Linked DNA regions of Thermobifida halotolerans. The protein of the gene in region 2 binds, or shares a complex with, the protein of the main gene of each other region. Links are inferred from orthologs where the notes say so. Each region holds a gene or a part of one and is shown on either strand. Other genes may lie near its edges.

Region 1 (6,208 bases), 200 kb from region 2 along the record:
TTTACGCCACGTGAACCGCAGACGCTAATGGAGGCAGCCTGACCCAACAACCCGAGTGTGGGCAGAACCAGTCTACCCGCTCCGCGGATGTCTTCGCCCCGACCGCCCCGCGGGGCGCGCCCCGGCAGTCGGCCTACCCCCGGCGTGTCCGCTGGACCCCCAGGGCGACGACTCCCATGATCACGGCCCAGAGTCCGACCGCCGCGAGGTACCACGCAAGGTCCGCGCCGAGAGCGACGAAGACGATCATCTCAACAACGAGGAGGAGCGTGTTCATTCCGCCCCCGACCAGCCAGTAGCCGAACGGTACGGGAAGACCCGCGTCGCCGCGCGTGCGCGGGAGGGCGCTCGCCACCAGTCCGGGCAGGTCGGCCAGGTCCCTGCCGGGAAGATCCTCGGTGAGAAGGGCCAGCTCGCCACGGGTGCGCGCCCGGTAGACCGCTTCCATCCGCTCGGCGAGTTCGTCGTCGTCCAGGCGCCCCTGCGCGAAGTGCTCCCGCAGTCGCTCGGCGACGCCCTCCCGATCCGCATCGGAGGCCCTGATGTGGGGACTGGACCCAGACACCGCACCGCCCTTTCCCGTCCGACCGGACCCGACTCCTCACACGCTACGGTCCCGGCGGGAGAAAGGCCAGAAGAACCGTGCCCGCGTGGAAAAACGTCCGCGGGCCGCCCGTTCGACGGACGGCCCGCGCGGACCTCGGAGGAGCAGGGTCAGGAGTCGGGATCGGGGAACCCGAGAGAGGCGATCTTCTCCCGATTCTCCTCTCTGGCGGTGAGCACCAGCGGTCCCCCGGCGGTGATGGCCACCGAGTGCTCGAAGTGCGCCGAACGGCGACCGTCCCGGGTGACCACGGTCCAGCCGTCCTCCAGAACGTGGACGTGTCGCGTGCCGAGGTTCACCATCGGCTCGATCGCCAGGCACATCCCCTCGACCAGGCGGATGCCCCGGCCGCTCTGCGCGTAGTTGAGGACGTGCGGCTCCATGTGCATCTCGGTGCCGATGCCGTGCCCGCCGTACTCCTGGACGTTGCCGAACCGCCCCCGGGAGACGATGTGGTCCTCGATGGCCCGCCCGATGTCACCGAGTCGGTTGCCCGGCCGCATCTGGGCGATGCCCTGCCACATCGCCTCCTCGCACACCTCCATCACGGTGCGGTCCTCCTCGCGGACCGGTCCCACCGCGACGGTGATGGCGGAGTCGCCGTGCCAACCGTCGAGGATGGCACCGCAGTCGATGGAGATGATGTCACCGTCCGCGAGGATCTTGTCCTCCCGGGGGATCCCGTGCACCACCTCCTCGTTGACGGAGGCGCAGATGGACCCGGTGAAGCCGTGGTAGCCCTTGAAGGACGGCACGGCTCCCGCGTCCCGGATGCTGCGCTCGGCGATGGCGTCCAGTTCGAGCGTGCTCATCCCCGGACGCACCGCCGCGCGCAGCACATCAAGCGTGCGGGCCACGACCCGACCCGCGGCCCGCATCTTCCTGATCTCGGCCGGAGACTTCAGCTGGATCCTGGTTCGGCCTCTGCGCAACATCAGGCCTTGCTCTTCAACGCCGCCATGGCCCGCTGGGTGACCTCTTCGATCGGACCGACCGCGTCCACCCTCACCAGCAGTCCCCGCTTCTCGTAGAAGGAGACCAGTGGGGCGGTCTGCTCCCGGTAGACGACCAGCCGGTGCCGGATCGTCTCCTCGTTGTCGTCGCTGCGGTTGTCGATCCGGGCACGCTCGGCGAGCCTCCGGACCACCTCCTCCTCGTCGACGACGAGTTCCACGACGGCGTCGAGCCGCACATCCAGCTCGTCCAGCATCGTGTCCAGCGTCTCCGCCTGCGCGAGGTTGCGCGGGAAGCCGTCCAGGAGGAAGCCCGCACGGGCGTCTTCCTCGGCCAACCGGTCCTTGACCATGGCGTTGGTGATCTCGTCGGGGACGAGATCACCGCAGTCCATGTAGGCCTGGGCCTGTTTACCCAACTCTGTGCCACCGCTGACGTTGGCACGGAAGATGTCTCCGGTGGACACCTTCGGAATCGACAACTCGGACGCCAAGATCTGGGCCTGGGTGCCTTTTCCAGCCCCCGGAGGTCCCACCAGTACGGCACGCATCTATCGCAGAAAACCCTCGTAGTTTCTCTGCTGGAGGTGACTCTCGATCTGCTTCACCGTGTCCAGCCCGACACCGACCATGATCAGAATGCTGACGCCGCCGAACGGGAAGTTCGCCGCGGCCCCGGAGGTCCCCAGAGCCACCATCGGCAACAGCGCGATCACACCCAGGTACAGCGCGCCAGGCGTCGTCAACCGGGTGAGGACGTAGTCCAGGTACTCGGCCGTCGGACGTCCCGGGCGAATACTCGGGATGAACCCACCGTACTTCTTCATGTTGTCGGCCACTTCAGCGGGGTTGAAGGTAATGGCCACGTAGAAGAAGGCGAAGCCCACGATCAGCAGGAAGAAGGTGCTCAGGTAGACCGGGTGGTTGCCCATCGGGTTGAAGTAGGTGTTGAGGAAGCTCACCACTCCGCTGTCCGACTCGGCCCCCATCAGTCCGACCACCAGGGTCGGCAGGTACAGCAGGGACGAGGCGAAGATGACCGGGATGACACCGGCCTGGTTGACCTTCAGCGGAATGTAGGTGGAGCTGCCCCCGTACATCCGGCGGCCCACCATCCGCTTGGCGTACTGCACCGGGATGCGCCGCTGGGCCTGCTCGATGAAGACCACACCGGCGATGAGGACCAGTCCCGCCACGCAGATCAGGGCGAAGACCCACGCGGGGTTCTCGCTCCAGATGCGCATCATGCCGGAGGGGAACTCCGCGACGATCTGGGTGAAGATCAGCAGCGACATGCCGTTGCCGACACCCCGCTCGGTGATCAGCTCACCGAACCACATGATGACGCCGGTGCCCGCGGTCATCACGAACACGATCGTGATCAGGATGGGCAGCTCGTAAGAGGTCCCGAGGAAGGGCATGTACTGCTCGGGGTAGCAGGTCGTCCCCTGGAAGAGCTGTCCGGTCCGGGCCATCGCGATGATGCTCGTGGACTGCAGGACGGCCAGGGCGATGGTCAGGTAACGCGTGTATTGTGTGATCTTGCTCTGACCGGCCTGCCCCTCCTTCTTCAGCGCTTCGAGTCGCGGCACCACCACGGTGAGCAGGTTCAGGATGATGCTCGCGGTGATGTAGGGCATGATGCCCAGCGCGAAGACGGCGAGCTGCAGCAGCGCGCCACCGCTGAACAGGTTGATCAGCGAATAGACGTTCGAGGCACCGGTCTCGGTCGTCTGCTGGACGCACTGCTTGATGGCGACGCTGTCGATTCCCGGCGAGGGGATGACGGCGCCGAGCCGGAAGATCGTCAGGATGAACAGTGTGAACAGCAGCTTGTTACGTAGCTCAGGCGTGCGGAACGCACGGACGAACGCACCTAGCACGTCTCCTCCTGCCAGGCGTCGACGGCGCAGCCGATTCGAGACATCGCGGCCGATCCTGGATCGTCGTAATCGTTGGCTCGGTCAGAGCGACCTGAGCCCAGTCGGGTCAAGCAGATGGCACATTAGCAGCCATCGAACAATTGGTGTGGACCACGAAGTTCACAATAAGAACACACTCGGTGGCACACCGTACCAGGGAACCCCCCCAAAACGGACAGGGGCGTCCACCGGTCTTCCCAATCTAATGGGCATGACCGATGAACGCCCCCACCAGCACCCGGGGATGCCCTAAACCTCGGTGACGCTACCACCAGCCGCAAGGATCTTCTCCTTGGCGGAACCGGAGAACGCGTTCGCGCTCACCCGGACCGGAACCGAGATCTCTCCGGTCCCCAGCACCTTGACGGGCTGGTTCTTGCGGACCGCTCCCTTGGCGACCAGGTCCGCAACGGTGACCTCGCCGCCCTCGGGGTACAGCTCGCCCAGCTTGTCCAGGTTCACCACCTGGTAGGTGGTCTTGAACCTGGCGTTGCTGAACCCCTTCAGCTTGGGCACCCGGCGGATGAGCGGCATCTGACCGCCCTCGAAGCCGACCGGGACCGTGCTGCGTGCCTTGGTGCCCTTGGTGCCGCGACCCGCGGTCTTGCCCTTGGACGCCTCGCCGCGACCCTTGCGGGTCTTGGCCTTGTTCGCGCCGGGAGCCGGACGCAGGTGGTGGATCTTGAGCAACTCGTTCGGGGAGTGGCTCTCGCTCATGAGCTGACCTCCTCGACAGTGATGAGGTGCGCGACGACGTTGATCTGTCCGCGGACCTCGGGGCGGTCCTCGCGGACCACCGACTTGCCGATTCGCCCGAGGCCGAGGGAGGCGAGCGTGTCACGCTGTTTCCGCCTGCCGCCGATCTTGGACCGGACCTGCGTGATCTTCAGCTTCGCCATGGCCTACACCCCCGCCTTGGCTTCCGCGCGGGCACGCAGCATGGACGCCGGGACGACGTCCTCCAGCGGCAGGCCGCGCCGGGCGGCGATCTCCTCGGGACGGCTGAGGCTCTTGAGAGCGGCCACCGTCGCGTGCACGATGTTGATCGGGTTGGACGACCCGAGCGACTTGGTCAGGACGTCGTGAATGCCGGCGCACTCCAGCACGGCACGCACCGGACCACCGGCGATCACACCGGTACCGGGGGCGGCCGGGCGGAGCAGGACCACGCCGGCGGCGTCCTCTCCCTGGACCTGGTGCACGATGGTGCCCTGGATCCGGGGGACTTTGAAGAAGTTCTTCTTGGCTTCCTCGACACCCTTGGCGATCGCCGAGGGCACTTCCTTGGCCTTGCCGTATCCGACGCCGACCATGCCGTTGCCGTCGCCGACGACGACCAGAGCGGTGAAGCTGAACCGGCGGCCGCCCTTGACGACCTTGGCGACCCGGTTGATCTTCACAACGCGCTCGATGTAGGAGACGCCCTTGTCAGCGGAACCGCCGCGGCGATCGTCACGGCCGGAACGCCGCTCGCCACCGGCGCCGCGCCGCGGAGCTGCAGCCATCAGTGGTTCCTCTTCCCGTCGATGAAAATGCGGTTGTCAGGAGTCATCACTAGAACTCCAGGCCGCCCTCGCGCGCGCCGTCCGCCAGCGCCGCGACACGGCCGTGGTAACGGTAGCCGCCACGGTCGAAGACCACGGCGGTGATCCCGGCGGCCTTCGCACGCTCGGCGAGCAGCTTGCCCGTCAGGTGCGACTTCTCCGTCTTCTTGCCCTCTTCGCCGCGGATGGAGACGTCCAGCGTGGAGGCGGACGCCAGGGTGATGCCCTTGGTGTCGTCCACGAGCTGCGCGACGATGTGCTTGAGGGAGCGGGTGACAACCAGACGCGGACGCTCCGGCGTGCCCCGAACCTTCTTGCGGACCCGCAGGTGGCGGCGCGCCCGGGCGGCCGCGCGCGCGGAAGTGCCCCTGCGGGTAAGCGACGACCTCTTCGTCATGCTTACTTACCAGCCTTTCCGGCCTTGCGGCGGATTCTCTCACCCTGGTAGCGAATGCCCTTGGCCTTGTACGGGTCGGGCCTGCGCAGGCCTCGGATGTTCGCCGCCACCTGACCCACCAGTTGCTTGTCGATTCCCTCGACGTGCAGCAGGGTCGGCTTCTCCACCCGGAAGGTGATGCCCTCGGGCGGCTCCACGACGACGGGGTGGCTGTATCCCAGGGAGAACTCCAGGTTCGATCCCCTGGCCTGGACGCGGTAACCCACACCCGAGATCTCCAGGGTCTTGGTGTACCCCTTGGACGTGCCCTCGATCAGGTTGGCGATCAGCGCACGGGTCAGGCCGTGCAGGGAGCGCGTCTCCGGGTTGTCGTCCGGACGCAGCACCTTGATCTGACCGTCTTCCTGAGCGACCGTGATCGGCCGGGCGACGGTGTGCTTCAGTTCGCCCTTCGGTCCCTTGACTTTGACGTCTTGCCCGTCGATGGTGACTTCGACGCCCTTGGGGACCGAGATCGGCAGTCGGCCAATTCGCGACATGCTGAAATCTCTTCCTCTACCAGACGTAGGCGAGGACTTCGCCGCCCACGCCGTTCTTCTTGGCCTGCTTGTCCGTCATCAGGCCGCTGGACGTCGAAATGATGGCCACGCCAAGGCCGCCCAGGACCCGCGGAAGGTTGTCCTTCTTCGCGTAGACCCGAAGGCCGGGCTTGGACACGCGACGGATGCCGGCGATGGAGCGCTCACGGGTGGGACCGTACTTCAGGGCCACCACCAGGTTCTTGCCCA
Region 2 (6,708 bases):
TGACCACGATCTCCTCGCCGCTGCGCACTCCCAGTGTCAGCACCGCCAGCATGCTCGTGGCCGGCACACCCGCGCCGCCGGGGCGGGCGACCCGCACCTCACCGTCGAACGCGGCAGCCGCCGCGACGAACCGCGCCGCGGGACGGGCGTGCAGTCCGACCGGGGAGGCCACCGTGACCCGACGTTCGGCCACGGCTCATCCCCGCCCCGCGAACGAGGACCGGGGCGGCTCCGGGTCGCGCAGCGAGAGCCGCGGCCAGGCCACCTGGGTCAGGTGCTCCACGACGAGGTCGGCCTGGGTCAGCGCCTCGGGCGGATGGGTGGTCGTGATGCCGACGACCCGCATCCCCGCGCCGCGGCCCGCCATGATCCCCGCCGGGGTGTCCTCGAAGACCACGATGTGCTCGGGCTCGTGGCCGAGGATCTCGGCTCCGCCGAGATACCCCTGGGGATGCGGCTTGCCCACGGTGACGTCGCCCGCGGTGACCAGTCCCCGGAACATCCCGCGAACCCCCAGCCATTCGAGGGCGCTTTCGGCCCACTCCCGTCCGGCGGAGGTGACCAGCGCGAACGGCACCCCTTGGGAGTGCAGGTGGTGCAGGAACGCCACCGACTCGGGCAACGGCGCCACCTGCGGCAGGTCGGGGTCCTGGCCGTGGCGCCACAGCTCGTCGAAGATCTGCTCCAGGCTCTCCCCGGGAAACAGGTGGGGGAGCTCGGCCACGACGTCCCCGCCGCGCCGCCCCATGAACCGGCGCAGCAGCGCCTCGTCGGGGGTGATGCCGCGTGCCCGCAGCAGTCTGGCCCACACGGCCGCGCTGCGGGGTTCGCTGTTGATCAGAGTTCCGTCGAGGTCGAACAGGGCCGCGCGCGGCGGCACGAACTCGGTGTCGGTTTCCCTCAGGCCCATCGAAACAGCAGTTCCCCTCGTTTGACTTCTCCGCTGACCGGCCGGGAGATGACGTCGCCGTCGGCGTCCAGCGCGACGATCGGCACGATCGGGGAGATCCCGCTGGCCACGACCGCGGCGGGATTCCATCGGATCAGCGGCTGGCCCGCCGTGACCTCCTGGCCTTCGGCGACCAGGAGTTCGAACCCCCGGATCAGGGGGAGGCGGACCGTGTTGATCCCCAGATGCACCAGGATTCCCTTGCCGCGGGCGCTGCGCACCACGAACGCGTGCGGATGGAAGCTGACGATCCGGCCGGTGATCGGCGCGATCGCCTCCTGGGGTTCCTGTCGGGGGTCGATAGCGGTTCCCGGACCGACCAGGCCCTGCGCGAACGTCGGTTCGGGGACCCTGGCGAGCCCCACAGCCGCACCCGTCACGGGGGCGAGTACCGCAAGCACGCTCCTACCTCCTTCACCGACCGGGGCGTCGTCGGACGGCAGCAGCCACCCGGACTCGCGAGGTGCCGTGGGTCACAGCAGAGCTTAGGCCGGAGCGTTCCGGAAACCTAGCCGGTGGGCGGAAAAACGCGTGGCCGCTCCCTGCCATCGGGAGGGGAGCCCCTCCCGATGGCGGGGCCGGCAGCGTGGACGGCGACGGCCCCGGGGCTCGGGGCCCCGGGGCCGTCGCCGTCCGGTGGTGTCACACGCGCGTCTTGGGAGCGCCGTGGCACTTCTTGTACTTCTTGCCGGAGCCGCACGGGCAGGGCGCGTTGCGCGGAGTGTTGGCGTACTCCGCCTCACCGTTCTCGGTGTGCTTCTCCACACCGCCGCCCTCGCTCGGACCGGTGTACTGCAGTTTCGCGGGCTTGGCGGCCCTGCTCAGCCCGGGAACCACCACCTCCGACTCCTTCGTTCCGTCGGCGGCCCCCACCTTCTCGGCCTTCGCGGCCCCCACCTTCTCGGCCTTCTCAGGTTCCTCGGCGGAGTCCCTCCCCGCCGCCTCGGCCTTCTCGGGCTCCTCGGCCTTCTCGGAGTCCGGGGTCACCACGGGGACCGCGGAGGCGGTGGTGGCCGCCGACGCGGCGGTGATCCCGTTCTCCTGCGGCCGGTTCACCCGGACCTCGACGTTGAACAGGAAGCGGACCGACTCCTCCTTGATGCCTTCGAGCATCTCCTGGAACATGTCGTAGCCCTCCCGCTGGTACTCGATCAGCGGGTTGCGCTGCGCCATGGCACGCAGGCCGATGCCCTCCTGGAGGTAGTCCATCTCGTAGAGGTGCTCACGCCACTTGCGGTCCATGACCTGCAGGATGATCTGGCGCTCGACCTCGCGCATGGTCTTCTCGCCGAGCTCGGACTCGCGGCGCTCGTAGACCTCGTGGGCGTCCTCGCGGACCCGTTGGCTGATGATCTCCGGGGTCAGCGAAGAGATGTCGCCGCCGTTCTCCTCGATCAACCGGTCGGCGGTGAAGCTCACCGGGAAGACCTGGGAGAAGGCGGTCCACAGGCGGTCGAGGTCCCAGTCCTCCGGCTCGCCCTCGACGGTGGCGGAGCGGACGTAGCCTTCGAGGACGTCATCGATCATGCCCTCGACCTGCTCGCGCAGGTCAGCGCCTTCCAGCACCTTGCGGCGCTCGGCGTAGACCACCTTGCGCTGCCGGTTGAGGACCTCGTCGTACTTGAGGACGTTCTTGCGGATCTCGAAGTTCTGCTGCTCGACCTGGCCCTGGGCGCTCTGGATGGCCTTGGTGACCATGCCCGACTCGATCGGCTGGTCCTCGGGGAGGTTCAGACGCTCCATGATCATCTGAACCCGGTCGCTGTTGAACAGCCGCATCAGGTCGTCCCTGAGCGACAGGTAGAAGCGGGACTTGCCGGGGTCGCCCTGGCGGCCCGAACGGCCGCGCAACTGGTTGTCGATCCGCCGGGACTCGTGGCGCTCGGTGCCGAGCACGTACAGCCCACCGGCCTCGACGACCTGCTCGTGCTCGGCCTCGACCTCCTTCTTGGCCTTCTCCAGCGCCTCCGGCCACGCCGCCTCGTACTCCTCGGGGGTCTCCAGCGGGGACAGGCCGCGCTGCTGCAGCTCCTCGTCCGCGATGAAGTCGGGGTTGCCGCCCAGCATGATGTCGGTACCGCGACCGGCCATGTTGGTGGCCACGGTGACCGCTCCGAGCTTGCCCGCCCGCGCCACGATGGACGCCTCACGCGCGTGGTTCTTGGCGTTGAGCACCTCGTGCGGGATACCGCGCCGCTTGAGCATCTTGGACAGCAGCTCGGACTTCTCGACGCTGGTGGTGCCCACGAGCACCGGCTGGCCCTTCTCGTGGCACTCGGCGATGTCCTCGACGACGGCCTCGAACTTGGCCTCTTCGGTCTTGTAGACGACGTCGCGCAGGTCCTCGCGGACCATCGGCTTGTTGGTGGGGATGGGCACGACGCCGAGCTTGTAGGTCTGCTGGAACTCCGCCGCCTCGGTGGCCGCCGTACCGGTCATGCCGGCCAGCTTGTCGTAGAGGCGGAAGTAGTTCTGGAGGGTGATCTTGGCGAGCGTCTGGTTCTCGTCCTTGATCTTCACCTTCTCCTTGGCCTCGATGGCCTGGTGCATGCCCTCGTTGTAGCGGCGCCCCCGCAGGACACGGCCGGTGAACTCGTCGACGATGAGCACCTCGCCGTCCTTGACGATGTACTCCTTGTCCTTGCGGTAGAGCTCCTTGGCCTTGATGGCGTTGTTGAGGAAGCTGATCAGCGGGGTGTTGACCGCCTCGTACAGGTTCTCGATGCCCAGCCAGTCCTCGACCTTGGCCACGCCGGACTCGGTGATGCCCACGGTGCGCTTCTTCTCGTCGACCTCGTAGTCGACGTCCCTGCGCAGCCGCGGGGCGATCTTGGCGAACTCGGTGTACCAGCGCGAGTTCTGCTCGGCGGGACCGCTGATGATCAGCGGGGTGCGCGCCTCGTCGATCAGGATGGAGTCGACCTCGTCGACGATCGCGAAGTGGTGTCCGCGCTGCACGCAGTCGTTGATCGACCGCGCCATGTTGTCGCGCAGGTAGTCGAAGCCGAACTCGTTGTTGGTCCCGTAGGTGATGTCCGCCTGGTAGGCCTTGCGGCGGGCGGCCTGGGACATCTCCGGGGAGACGACGCCGACCTCGAGCCCGAGGAACCGGTAGATGCGCCCCATGTTCTCGGCGTCGCGACGCGCCAGGTAGTCGTTGACGGTGACCACGTGGACGCCCTTGCCGGTGAGCGCGTTGAGGTAGACGGCGAGCGTCGCGGTGAGCGTCTTGCCCTCACCGGTCTTCATCTCGGCGATGTTGCCGAAGTGAAGGGCCGCGCCGCCCATGAGCTGCACATCGAAGTGTCGCTGTCCCAGAGTCCGCTTGGCCGCCTCCCGGACGGTGGCGAACGCCTCGGGCAGCAGGTCGTCCAGCTCCTCACCGTCTTCGAGTCGCTGTTTGTACTCGTCGGTGAGCTCTCGCAGTTCGGCGTCGCTGAGATCGACGAAATCATCCTCGATGGAGTTGATCTGGTCCTTGAGCTTCTTCAGCCTGCGCAGGATTTTGCCCTCGCCTGCGCGCAGGACCCTGTCGAGTATGCCTGGCACTTCTAATGCGCTCCTCGCGATCGTGGCCCGCATCCGGAGACGGGACGCATCCATCCCCCACAGCTTCCATCGTAGGAGAGCCTATTGCCTCCCCAGGCATATCTGCGTACCGCGAAGTCGGAAATACGGGGAGTGATCATCTGGAGCGGGAAGAAGTCCCGTCCCCGTCGGCGTCGTCGGCATCGAGGAACTTCTCCCGGATGGCGTAGACGGCCGCCTCGGTCCGCGAGTGCAACTGGAGTTTCTCCAGGATGTTGCGGACGTGGTTCTTCACCGTGTTGTCCGAGATGTAGAGCCGGTCGGCGATGTCGCGGTTGTTCAGCCCCCGCGCGACCAGACGCAGCACCTCGGTCTCGCGTCCGGTCAACCGGGGGACCGAGGCCGGCTGGCTGCGCCCCCGCTCCCCGTCCTTGCGCGCCAGTGCCGCGAACTCGCCGATGAGCTTGGTGGCCATGGAGGGGTTGATGAAGGACTGGCCGTTGGAGACCGCCCGCACGGCCTCGGGGAGTTCGACCACCGAGATCTCCTTGAGGAGGTAGCCCGTCGCGCCGGCCTTGAGCGCCTCGAAGAGGTCCTCCTCCTCGTCACTCATCGTGAGCATCACGATCTTGGCGTCGGGGACGGCGCTCTTGATTCCCGAGCAGGCGGTGATCCCCCCGGCCCTGGGCATGCGCACGTCCAGGAGCACGACGTCGGGGCGGAGCGCCGCGGCCCGGGCCACCGCCTCCTCCCCGTCTCCGGCCTCCCCCACCACGTCGATGTCCGGTTCCTCCGCGAGAACGGAGACCAGCCCTCTCCGGAAGAACGCGTGGTCGTCGACGACGAGCACCTTGATGGATCCCAGTCGGGTGGGGGGAGTCCCGCTCACTGCCTGTGTTTCCTTCCTCCCGCGCGGTGGCGTCACACGGGTGCGGGCATTGCGGCCCCCGGAGCCGTTTCTTCGCTTCCGGAAGGCGTGGCCATGCCCGGTTTCCGGCGTACCGGGAATTCCCGGAGGAATCCACCGAAGCGCCGTACCCCATGGTGCGCCGCGCCCGACCGCGGGCCGGACGCGGCGCACCGGGACGCTATTCAGATGTAGGAAACTTTATTCCATGAGGCGCAACACGCCATAGTTGAACCCCTTGCGGCGGTAGACCACGCTGGGCGAGCCCTGCTCCTTGTCGCGGAAGAGGTAGAAATCGTGTCCCACCAGCTCCATTTCCATTAGGGCCTGGTCAATGGTCATGGGTTCGGCGTGGTGGAATTTCTCGCGGACGACCACGGGGGCGCCGCCCTGCGTGTCGAGTTCGACGAACTCGTCGGCGAACGCGTCGTCCACGGCGGCTCCGTCGAACTCCTCCTCGGTCTCCACCGTCTCCTCACGGCGCTCCACGGTGGTCCGCGTCTGGGTCACCGTGTCGAGCGGGGACTCGGTGGGCAGTTGCGCGGTGGCGGCGGCGACGGAGACCAGGCTGCGGCTTCCCTTGTGCACCTTGCGGCGGTCGGCGACCTTGCGCAGCCGGGACTCGATTCGGTCGAGGGCGAGGTCCAGGGCGGTGTAGCGGTCGTCCGCGGCGGCTTCCCCCCTGATCACCGGGCCACCGGAGCGGATGGTCAGCTCAACCCGCTCGCGGTGGTCGGCGAGCTTCGGGTTGCGCTCCTTGGACACCTCCACATCGACGCTCATCATGTCCTTGTGGTCCCACTTGTGGAGCTTGGCCAGCTTGTGCTCGACGTGGCGCCGGAACTTGTCGCTGACTCCTGTGCGTCGACCCTTGACGATGATGTCCACAAGACCCCCTTCATCGCGTGGCCGCCCGTGTGCGGCGGCCAGCCGAGTGGTGTGTGCCCCGTTCGCTGTACGCGCCGGGTTGCTCGTCTCTTCCTCCTCTCTCGCCACAGCGGCCACAGGCCTTCCTGATGGGCGTATACCCCTGCGTCTCACGGTCCTCACCGGCCACTGGTCCCGTGTTCGACCGGAGGCGGCACGCCGCGGCCTGCCGTGAGGCGGCGGTCTGTCGGGGCGGGACGCGGATCACGTCCGCGGGAGGAAGAAGAGGCGTCGGGGCCGTCCGAACACGTGGGCTCCCGCCCACCGGTGCCGAATCCACAGGGGGGGCGCCCCTCCGGGCGCGCCCCGTGTGGACAGGAAGTGCCACCCGTCCGGCCGACCTGGTCTTCGTCCCCACATCCGCCTGCTGAGAGGCTCGCGGCGCTTGTGCGCCACT

Evidence for each region.
Region 1: the proteins of secA (region 2) and secY are in contact, whole or in part, in a crystal structure (PDB 3DIN), measured with the Thermotoga maritima proteins. The link is inferred for Thermobifida halotolerans from one-to-one orthologs. Residues at the interface, in WP_004082002.1 of Thermotoga maritima: Glu261, Ala262, Arg263, Lys300, Ala301, Arg302, Thr303, Ile304, Ile305, Leu323, Tyr324, Asp325, Pro326, Val329, Ser330, Tyr333, Ile336, Lys340, Phe345, Val349, Glu363, Phe364, Tyr374, Ser375, Gly376, Gly377, Glu393, Ile395, Thr482, Ser483; in WP_004081795.1 of Thermotoga maritima: Glu108, Gly109, Glu110, Glu111, Ala236, Glu237, Arg238, Arg239, Ile240, Thr241, Ile242, Gln243, Tyr244, Ala245, Arg246, Arg247, Val248, Thr249, Gly250, Arg251, Arg252, Val253, Tyr254, Gly256, Ala257, Ser258, Thr259, Tyr260, Leu261, Pro262.

What each region holds. Positions count from the first base shown.
Region 1 is NZ_CP063196.1:3,627,227-3,633,434, forward strand. The notes cover bases 1,275-4,261. They hold secY (preprotein translocase subunit SecY), read right to left. Parts: upstream 3,441-4,261; coding sequence 2,109-3,440; downstream 1,275-2,108. Other genes in these bases: map (type I methionyl aminopeptidase), read right to left, coding at 1,275-1,539; NI17_RS16190 (adenylate kinase), read right to left, coding at 1,539-2,108; rplO (50S ribosomal protein L15), read right to left, coding at 3,729-4,196; rpmD (50S ribosomal protein L30), read right to left, coding at 4,193-4,261. In the rest of the region: NI17_RS16180 (DUF1707 SHOCT-like domain-containing protein), read right to left, coding at 134-565; more of map, read right to left, coding at 715-1,274; more of rpmD, read right to left, coding at 4,262-4,378; rpsE (30S ribosomal protein S5), read right to left, coding at 4,382-4,984; rplR (50S ribosomal protein L18), read right to left, coding at 5,034-5,420; rplF (50S ribosomal protein L6), read right to left, coding at 5,423-5,959; rpsH (30S ribosomal protein S8), read right to left, coding at 5,976-6,208. UniProt on the Escherichia coli protein: The central subunit of the protein translocation channel SecYEG. Consists of two halves formed by TMs 1-5 and 6-10.
Region 2 is NZ_CP063196.1:3,429,605-3,436,312, forward strand. What follows is about bases 1,392-4,878. They hold secA (preprotein translocase subunit SecA), read right to left. Parts: upstream 4,499-4,878; coding sequence 1,592-4,498; downstream 1,392-1,591. Other genes in these bases: NI17_RS15360 (response regulator), read right to left, coding at 4,635-4,878. Outside these bases: NI17_RS15340 (HPr family phosphocarrier protein), read right to left, coding at 1-193; NI17_RS15345 (HAD family hydrolase), read right to left, coding at 197-910; NI17_RS15350 (PTS sugar transporter subunit IIA), read right to left, coding at 901-1,350; more of NI17_RS15360, read right to left, coding at 4,879-5,366; hpf (ribosome hibernation-promoting factor, HPF/YfiA family), read right to left, coding at 5,586-6,272. UniProt on the Escherichia coli protein: Required for protein export, interacts with the SecYEG preprotein conducting channel.